Regions from separate parts of the Paenibacillus sp. USHLN196 genome, predicted to be linked through region 2. Evidence: predicted binding sites of a transcription regulator. Region 2 holds the regulator's gene; the other holds the start of a gene.
What was found. The regulator NrdR, encoded in region 2, represses ribonucleotide reductase genes. The targets are predictions, from matches to a motif close to AACACNATATATNGTGTT.

Region 1: a site for NrdR is predicted at 1,942-1,959, ahead of WFI24_RS17120 (anaerobic ribonucleoside triphosphate reductase). Genes of this name have one in related genera too.

The regions. Positions count from the first base shown of each region.
Region 1 covers NZ_JBBCYH010000006.1:321,833-325,256, forward strand. Annotated here, with positions in the region: gene WFI24_RS17115 (ATP-binding response regulator) at 1-1,525, opposite strand, end outside; gene WFI24_RS17120 (anaerobic ribonucleoside triphosphate reductase) at 2,006-3,424, shown strand, end outside.
Region 2 covers NZ_JBBCYH010000004.1:372,969-376,392, forward strand. Annotated here, with positions in the region: gene coaE (dephospho-CoA kinase) at 1-531, shown strand, start outside; gene WFI24_RS11595 (lytic transglycosylase domain-containing protein) at 528-1,091, shown strand; gene WFI24_RS11600 (alpha/beta-type small acid-soluble spore protein) at 1,172-1,393, opposite strand; gene nrdR (transcriptional regulator NrdR) at 1,510-1,977, shown strand; tRNA gene WFI24_RS11610 (tRNA-Ala) at 2,164-2,236, shown strand; gene WFI24_RS11615 (lysophospholipase) at 2,488-3,300, shown strand; gene WFI24_RS11620 (MarR family winged helix-turn-helix transcriptional regulator) at 3,347-3,424, shown strand, end outside.

The sequences.
Region 1 (3,424 bases), on a different contig from region 2:
CCAGAATAATGACGGGCAGATTCTCCGTGCGCTGCTTCAGCTCATGTACAAAATCCACTGCGCCGCCTTCCAGAAGTCCCATATCCACAACGGCCACATCCGGCTTGAAGCCTTCCTTGATCCACTCACGTGCTACACTCGAGCCTGAAGTCATACGCACATCCATTTCCCATCTGCGCATCAGGGAAGAGACACCTTGCAGAATGTCAGGGTCCTTGGCAAGCAACACCTTTTTCCCTTTTAACCTCTGCTGAATACTTGCGAGTTGAGGTAACTCCCAGTATCTGCGTAACGGAAGGGCAATGTGGAATTCCGTCTCATTCTCCTTCACATTACTCACCTTAATACGGCCATGCATGAGAATCGCGAGATTCTGGCTTACAGCCAGACCCAGATTGCTTCCGATTAGTTTTTGGATATTCAAATTCTCATCTTGGCTATTGAAGGTTTGCATCTTCTTATCTGATAACGTCTGACCTGTGTACTTCACCTTGATCAGGAGTGTACCCGTCTCTTCGGCGTCTTCTTCGTTCACCACTGCCGTGATCAGGACGGAGCCTTCACGCGTTGAATCGAGAGCATATTGAATGACATGTGCAAGCAGCTGTCCGATCTTGATCTCATCACCAACGAATACTTGCGACACATTCAGCTCAAGATTCAATCCCAGCTCAATGTTCTTGCCAGCCGCTATCCCGGCATAGAGATAGACGGTATTCTCAATGGTACCTACCAGATCGAATGGATCATCATGTATAACCGTTTTACCTGCCTCATTGATGTTGAAATTCATCATATTGTTCAGCAAGGAAAGCAGAATATTGCCGCTTGTCTCGATCATATTCACATACTCTGACTGCTCCTCAGGCATATCCGGTGTACGCATCAGATCTGTCAGTCCCAGAATACCGTTCAACGGATTGCGAATCTCATGACTCATCAGCTTTAGCATCTGTGATTTGGTCATGGCCTCCGATTCAGCTCGTTCTTTCTCTGCCTGGAGCTGCTCTTGCATTTGTTCCGAATCAATCAATTTACGCTCCTGAACATGCAATGTGCTCTCCAGATCCACAACATAGCCCAGGAATACAGCCATCGCCTTCAGTGTCTTCATGTCGGTCTCACTGATTACATAATCAGGATTATCCATCAGACAGATGGTACCGAATGTTTCGCCAGATCTTCGCATGATGGGCACACCCACGAAGAAACGATTGCCAAGTCCGCTCGTGACGTCCATGGATCGTGTCATCGGATGTTCACATGTATTCTGGATTGTAAGGTTTTCATGTTTATCTTTTAATACCAAGCTGCAGTATGAATCTTCAAATGGAAGTTCACTACCTTTAACAATCAACTCTTCCGTACGATTGAATGCCTCCAAAATGAAATTCGTCACCCCGTCATTCGTGGCAACGAAAATGGTATTGACCTTTAATATACCGCTTAATACATCTACGATATGGGCCGCCGCTTCCTTTATATCTTCATAGAAGCCTTTCGTAATGCCTTCTGCCGTCCCCATGATTCACCCCTCTAGTCTTAGCTGCACTTTCAAATCTGTATATCAGAATGATTAATCACGTACAGGGGCCATTAAAAATCCGAATAGCTGTCACAATCTATACTTATATGATTAACACCGTAGCTGTATAAGAGAATCATACTTCCTGCTTATTGCCCATTTGCGGTAAAAAACAGGTCTTAAACGGATGGTTGAACAAACGAAAAGTTATGGAAGAACGCCTTTTCAGATTGATTAGAGTCCATCTTGTCCGACTTCGGAAATTATACTTGCAGGATAACTAGAAATTATACGCTTCCGCTCAGACTTTGGGAACCTATATCCACAGCAATTAAAGGAAAGTGCAATTTGTCCTGTAAGCTATGTGATCATTATCACACCCAAACAACCACATATAGTTTATAAATGGATAAGACGAATCTACATATAGTGTTATATGGAAATTGAATGATATCGAAATCATTTTAGGAGGAACCTTACATGAACATGCTTGAGTATGCCACTCCACCGGCATCCGATCTATTATCCGACCTGGGAAGACGAATTATTGGCGCAGAAGACGCCGATACGCTGAGGGAAAATGCCAATCTGAACGGAGACTCCTTCAGCGGCAAGATGAGCAGGCTCGGTTCGGAGACCGCCAAGTGGCATGCTCTGCGTCATGTGCTGCCTGAAGAGCTTGCTCAAGCTGTGGAGAACGGGGATCTGTACGTGCACGATCTGGACCAGTATGCACTCGGAACGACCAACTGCATCTTTATCCCGTTTGACCGTCTTCTGACTGCAGGTTTCAATACAGGTAACGGATCGGTTCGCACACCTCAGACGATCATGTCTGCCATGGCCTTGGTTGCGATCATCTTCCAGTCCCAACAGAACAGTCAATATGGCGGTGTGTCAGCCAACAAGATTGACTGGGATCTGGCTCCCTATGTACAGCGATCGTTCCGCAAACATTACCGCAAAGGACAACGTCTCTTCGGTGAAAATGTCCTGATCGGGGATGAACAGCTTCATCTGGATAGCATCGAAGCGAAGAATCAGTGCCCGCAGGCGTATGCCTTCGCCTATGAAGAGACTGAACTGGAGACAGGACAAGCTGCTGAATCGCTGATTCATAACCTGAATACGATGAGCAGTCGTGCAGGTGGTCAGATCCCGTTCACTTCACTGAATTATGGATTATGTACATCAGCGGAAGGTCGGTTGGTATCACGCTCGTTGCTGGAAGCAACGATCCGAGGTCTGGGTAACGGAGAGACTCCCGTGTTCCCTCAACATATTTTCCAGTGCAAACAGGGGATCAATCAGGCTGAAGGCGAGCCGAACTATGACTTGTTCCGTCTCGCAGTCACCTGTTCATCCCGGCGGATGTATCCCAACTTTGTCAATGTGGATGCCTCCTTCAATCTGCCCTTCTATCATCCAGAAGATCCGGATACGATCATCGCCACGATGGGATGCCGTACACGTACACTGGCTGACCGGTTTGGACGCAATCGTCAGAGTGGCAAGGGGAACCTGTCCTTCAACACCATTAACCTGGTTAAGCTCGGCATCCGGTTTGGTATCTGTCAAGGCAGCAGAGCCGTTGCAGATCGGGCAGGATTCTACACCGCACTGGAATCCGTGATGCATAATGCTGCTAACGGTCTGTTACATCGCTACCGTATCCAGACCGCGCAACCTGCCAAGGCATCCGATTTCATGATGCGGGAGGGTGTCTGGGAAGGTGGAGAGCAGCTCGCTCCCAATGAACCCGTTGCGGATCTGCTGAAACACGGCACGTTATCCCTTGGCTTTATCGGTCTCGCTGAATGTATGACAGCTCTCTATGGACGTCATCATGGGCAGGACACTCATGTACATCGTGAAGCGCTGAACATTATTCGGACCATG
Region 2 (3,424 bases):
AAGGGAGCGTTGCTCATCGATGCAGACGTTATTGCCCGGGAAGTTATGATGCCCGGGCATCCCGTGTTGGCCGCCGCTGTTAAGCGGTTCGGACAAGCCATACTGAACGAAGATGGAACACTGGATCGGAAAAAGCTTGGAAGTATTGTTTTTCAACAACCAGAGGAACGAAAGGCATTGGAGGCCATCACACACCCGGCAATTCGTAGAGAGATGCGTGAACGGGCTGCCGCATACGCATTGGAACATCCGGATAAACTTGTGGTATCGGATATTCCTTTGCTGTACGAATCGGGTCTGGAAGATGGTTTCGAGGAAGTTATGGTTGTATATGTTCCAAGATTAGTCCAACGAGATCGCTTGATGAGTCGGGATGGAATGACTGCAGAACAGGCTGAGGCTCGAATGGATGTACAGATGGATATTGAGCGCAAAAAGCAGCTTGCAGACATTGTCATTGATAACAGCGGCTTATGGCCTGCGACGGAGCAGCAAATTGACTCATATCTAAAGCGTAAGGGTTTGTTATGAAAATATTGCGCAAGAAACGTGTACTGTTGTTGATGTTTGTGTCCTTTGTATTGGTATTATTCCTGAATACAAACTGGATGGCATGGTTCTATCCGATTCATTATAAGGAAGAGATTCGTGCCCAATCCCAGAGCTATGAGGTTGATCCGTTTCTGATTGCTTCCATAATCAAGGTGGAGACCAATTTCAAGACAAGCAAGGAATCCAAACGAGGAGCCATTGGACTCATGCAGCTGATGCCGGACACGGCCAACTGGATACTGGAACAAGCCAAAATTCCCGACACTTCGCTGGAGGAATTGAAGCACGAGCCTGAACGAAATATTCAGTTAGGCACATGGTATCTGCGGAATCTGTCTGATCAATTCGATGGTAATGAAGCGGTGATGATCGCTGCCTATAACGCGGGTCCGGGCAAAGTGAACAGTTGGCTTAGAGATGGTGTATGGGATGGCTCATTCGATACGGTGAAGGATATTCCGTTTGGTGAGACGCGTCACTATGTACAAAGAGTCATTTACTATTATAATCAGTATGTAAAGATCTATAATACGTTCTGAGTATATAAGGAAGCACAGAGCAGGCCGGTTGTTCACCGGCCGCTCCATGCTCCTCTGTGTAGCGTATTACAATGCAGATATTATTGGTATTGACCTGCCAATTGCTGTTCTGCAATTGTTACCAGACGCTTCGTGATGTATCCACCGATCGAACCGTTCTCGTAAGAAGTCATGTTACCTTGGTATCCGTCTTGTGGGATGCTGATTCCGAGTTCTTGAGCAACTTCGTATTTCAGTTGTTCGAGGGCTGCGGAAGCTCTAGTTACCACCAGGTTGTTGGAGTTACCGTTGCTTTGTGCCATTGCTGTTCACCTCCTCGCGGGTTGGTAAAAGTATTATGTGTCGGCAATGCATTTTTCATTACAAGATCAGTACAGGCAATATGTGGTAAAAAGTAAAACATGGGAAGTGATCTGATTTGAAATGTCCTTATTGCGCTTTTCTGGGCACCAAAGTCCTTGATTCACGGCCGGCCAATGAATCAAAATCGATTCGTCGCCGTCGTGAATGTGAGCAATGCGCCAGAAGATTTACAACGTTTGAGATGATTGAGGAAACACCATTGATCGTCATTAAGAAAGATGGCAGCCGGGAAGAGTTCAGCCGGGACAAGATTCTCCGCGGGCTTATTCGTGCCTGTGAGAAACGTCCGGTCTCTGTTGAGACGCTGGAGATGATGGTATCTGAAGTAGAGAAGTCTCTGCGTAATACAGCCGATGCTGAGGTCGAGAGTCGCCAGATTGGTGAGTTATTGATGGAGCAGCTGTTTCCAGTTGATGAAGTGGCGTATGTGCGCTTCGCTTCCGTGTATCGTCAGTTCAAAGACATCAATATGTTCATGAAAGAACTGAAATCCCTTTTGTCCAAAGACAATCTGGAGGATTAGTGAAGTGGGTAAAGGGAGAAGAGCAGTCTGGGGTTCCAGTCCGTATGTGCCAGTGAAATCGGTTGTTCTTCTCCAATCACTTTGCGTCATGAAAAAGTGATTGACAGCGAAAGCTGGATTTTATATGATATAGAAGTCGCCTGTGGAACATAGCAGAGCTGGACAAGCTTATCAATTTCATATCCTGGGGCCTTAGCTCAGCTGGGAGAGCGCATCGCTGGCAGCGATGAGGTCAGGGGTTCGATCCCCCTAGGCTCCATAGTCAAGAACGCCATCACAATATTGTGATGGCGTTCTTTGTTATATGTTTCTGAGAAAATGAACCTATGATTGATTTTGTGTAAGCGCTTCAATTTATTGTAGACAAAAGGAACGTACAGATGATATTGTTTTCATAAGAAACTATATTGTTTTTAATAAATATTATTTTATTGTAGTAAAGTACATTATATGTGCCTAAGACAAAGGATTTTATCTGAATGTTCTTGAGCATCACGAAGGAGTGGGATAATGATGAGCAAAATCGAGACAACAATTGAAACCTTTGACAGTACTCGGCTATATTCGAGTAAGAATTTAGTTAGTGATGCGAAGGCAGCCGTGGTCATTGTTCATGGTCTATGTGAGCATGCAGGGCGCTACGATTATGTGACCGAACAACTAAATAAACGTGGTTTTAATGTGTATCGCTTCGACCATCGCGGTCATGCCAGATCCGAAGGGCAGCGTACGTTCTACAGTGATTTCCACCAGATTATAGAGGATGTCAACGTTGTGGTGGAAAACGCATTGCAAGAGAGCAGCAATCTTCCGCTGTTTGTTATCGGGCATAGTATGGGCGGTTTTGCAACCTCATCCTTTGGAACGAAATATCCTGGTAAGGTTAAAGGCATCGTACTATCCGGAGCGCTCACTCGTTACAATACAAAAGTGGCCGGAGAACTGCCGATGGATCTTCCTGCAGGCACGTATTTCCCGAATGAGCTGGGCAGCGGCGTATGCAGCGATCCCGCAGTTGTATCCGCTTACGCGAATGATCCGCTGGTTGAAAAGCAGATCTCTGTAGATTTATTTAACAGCTTGGGAAATGGCATAGCATGGCTCAAGGAGAACGCCAAGCAGTTTGTAGATCCCGTACTTGTTCTGCATGGGGCCAATGACGGGTTGGTCAGTGAACAGGATTCTCGTGACTTTTACGGGGATATCGCTTCAACTGATAAAACACTCAAAATTTATGCTCATCTGATGCATGAGATATTTAATGAACCGACTCGTGATGATGTTATTGAAGAAGCAATCACATGGATTGAAAAACGGATCTGATTTCAGTAGAGTAAGAGAGAGAATCTGAATATGAAAGGGATTACTCATGAAATTAGATTGGATGGGCGACCATCGGGAACTGATTGAGAAAATTATCAAATACGGCAATGCGTACTCGAACACC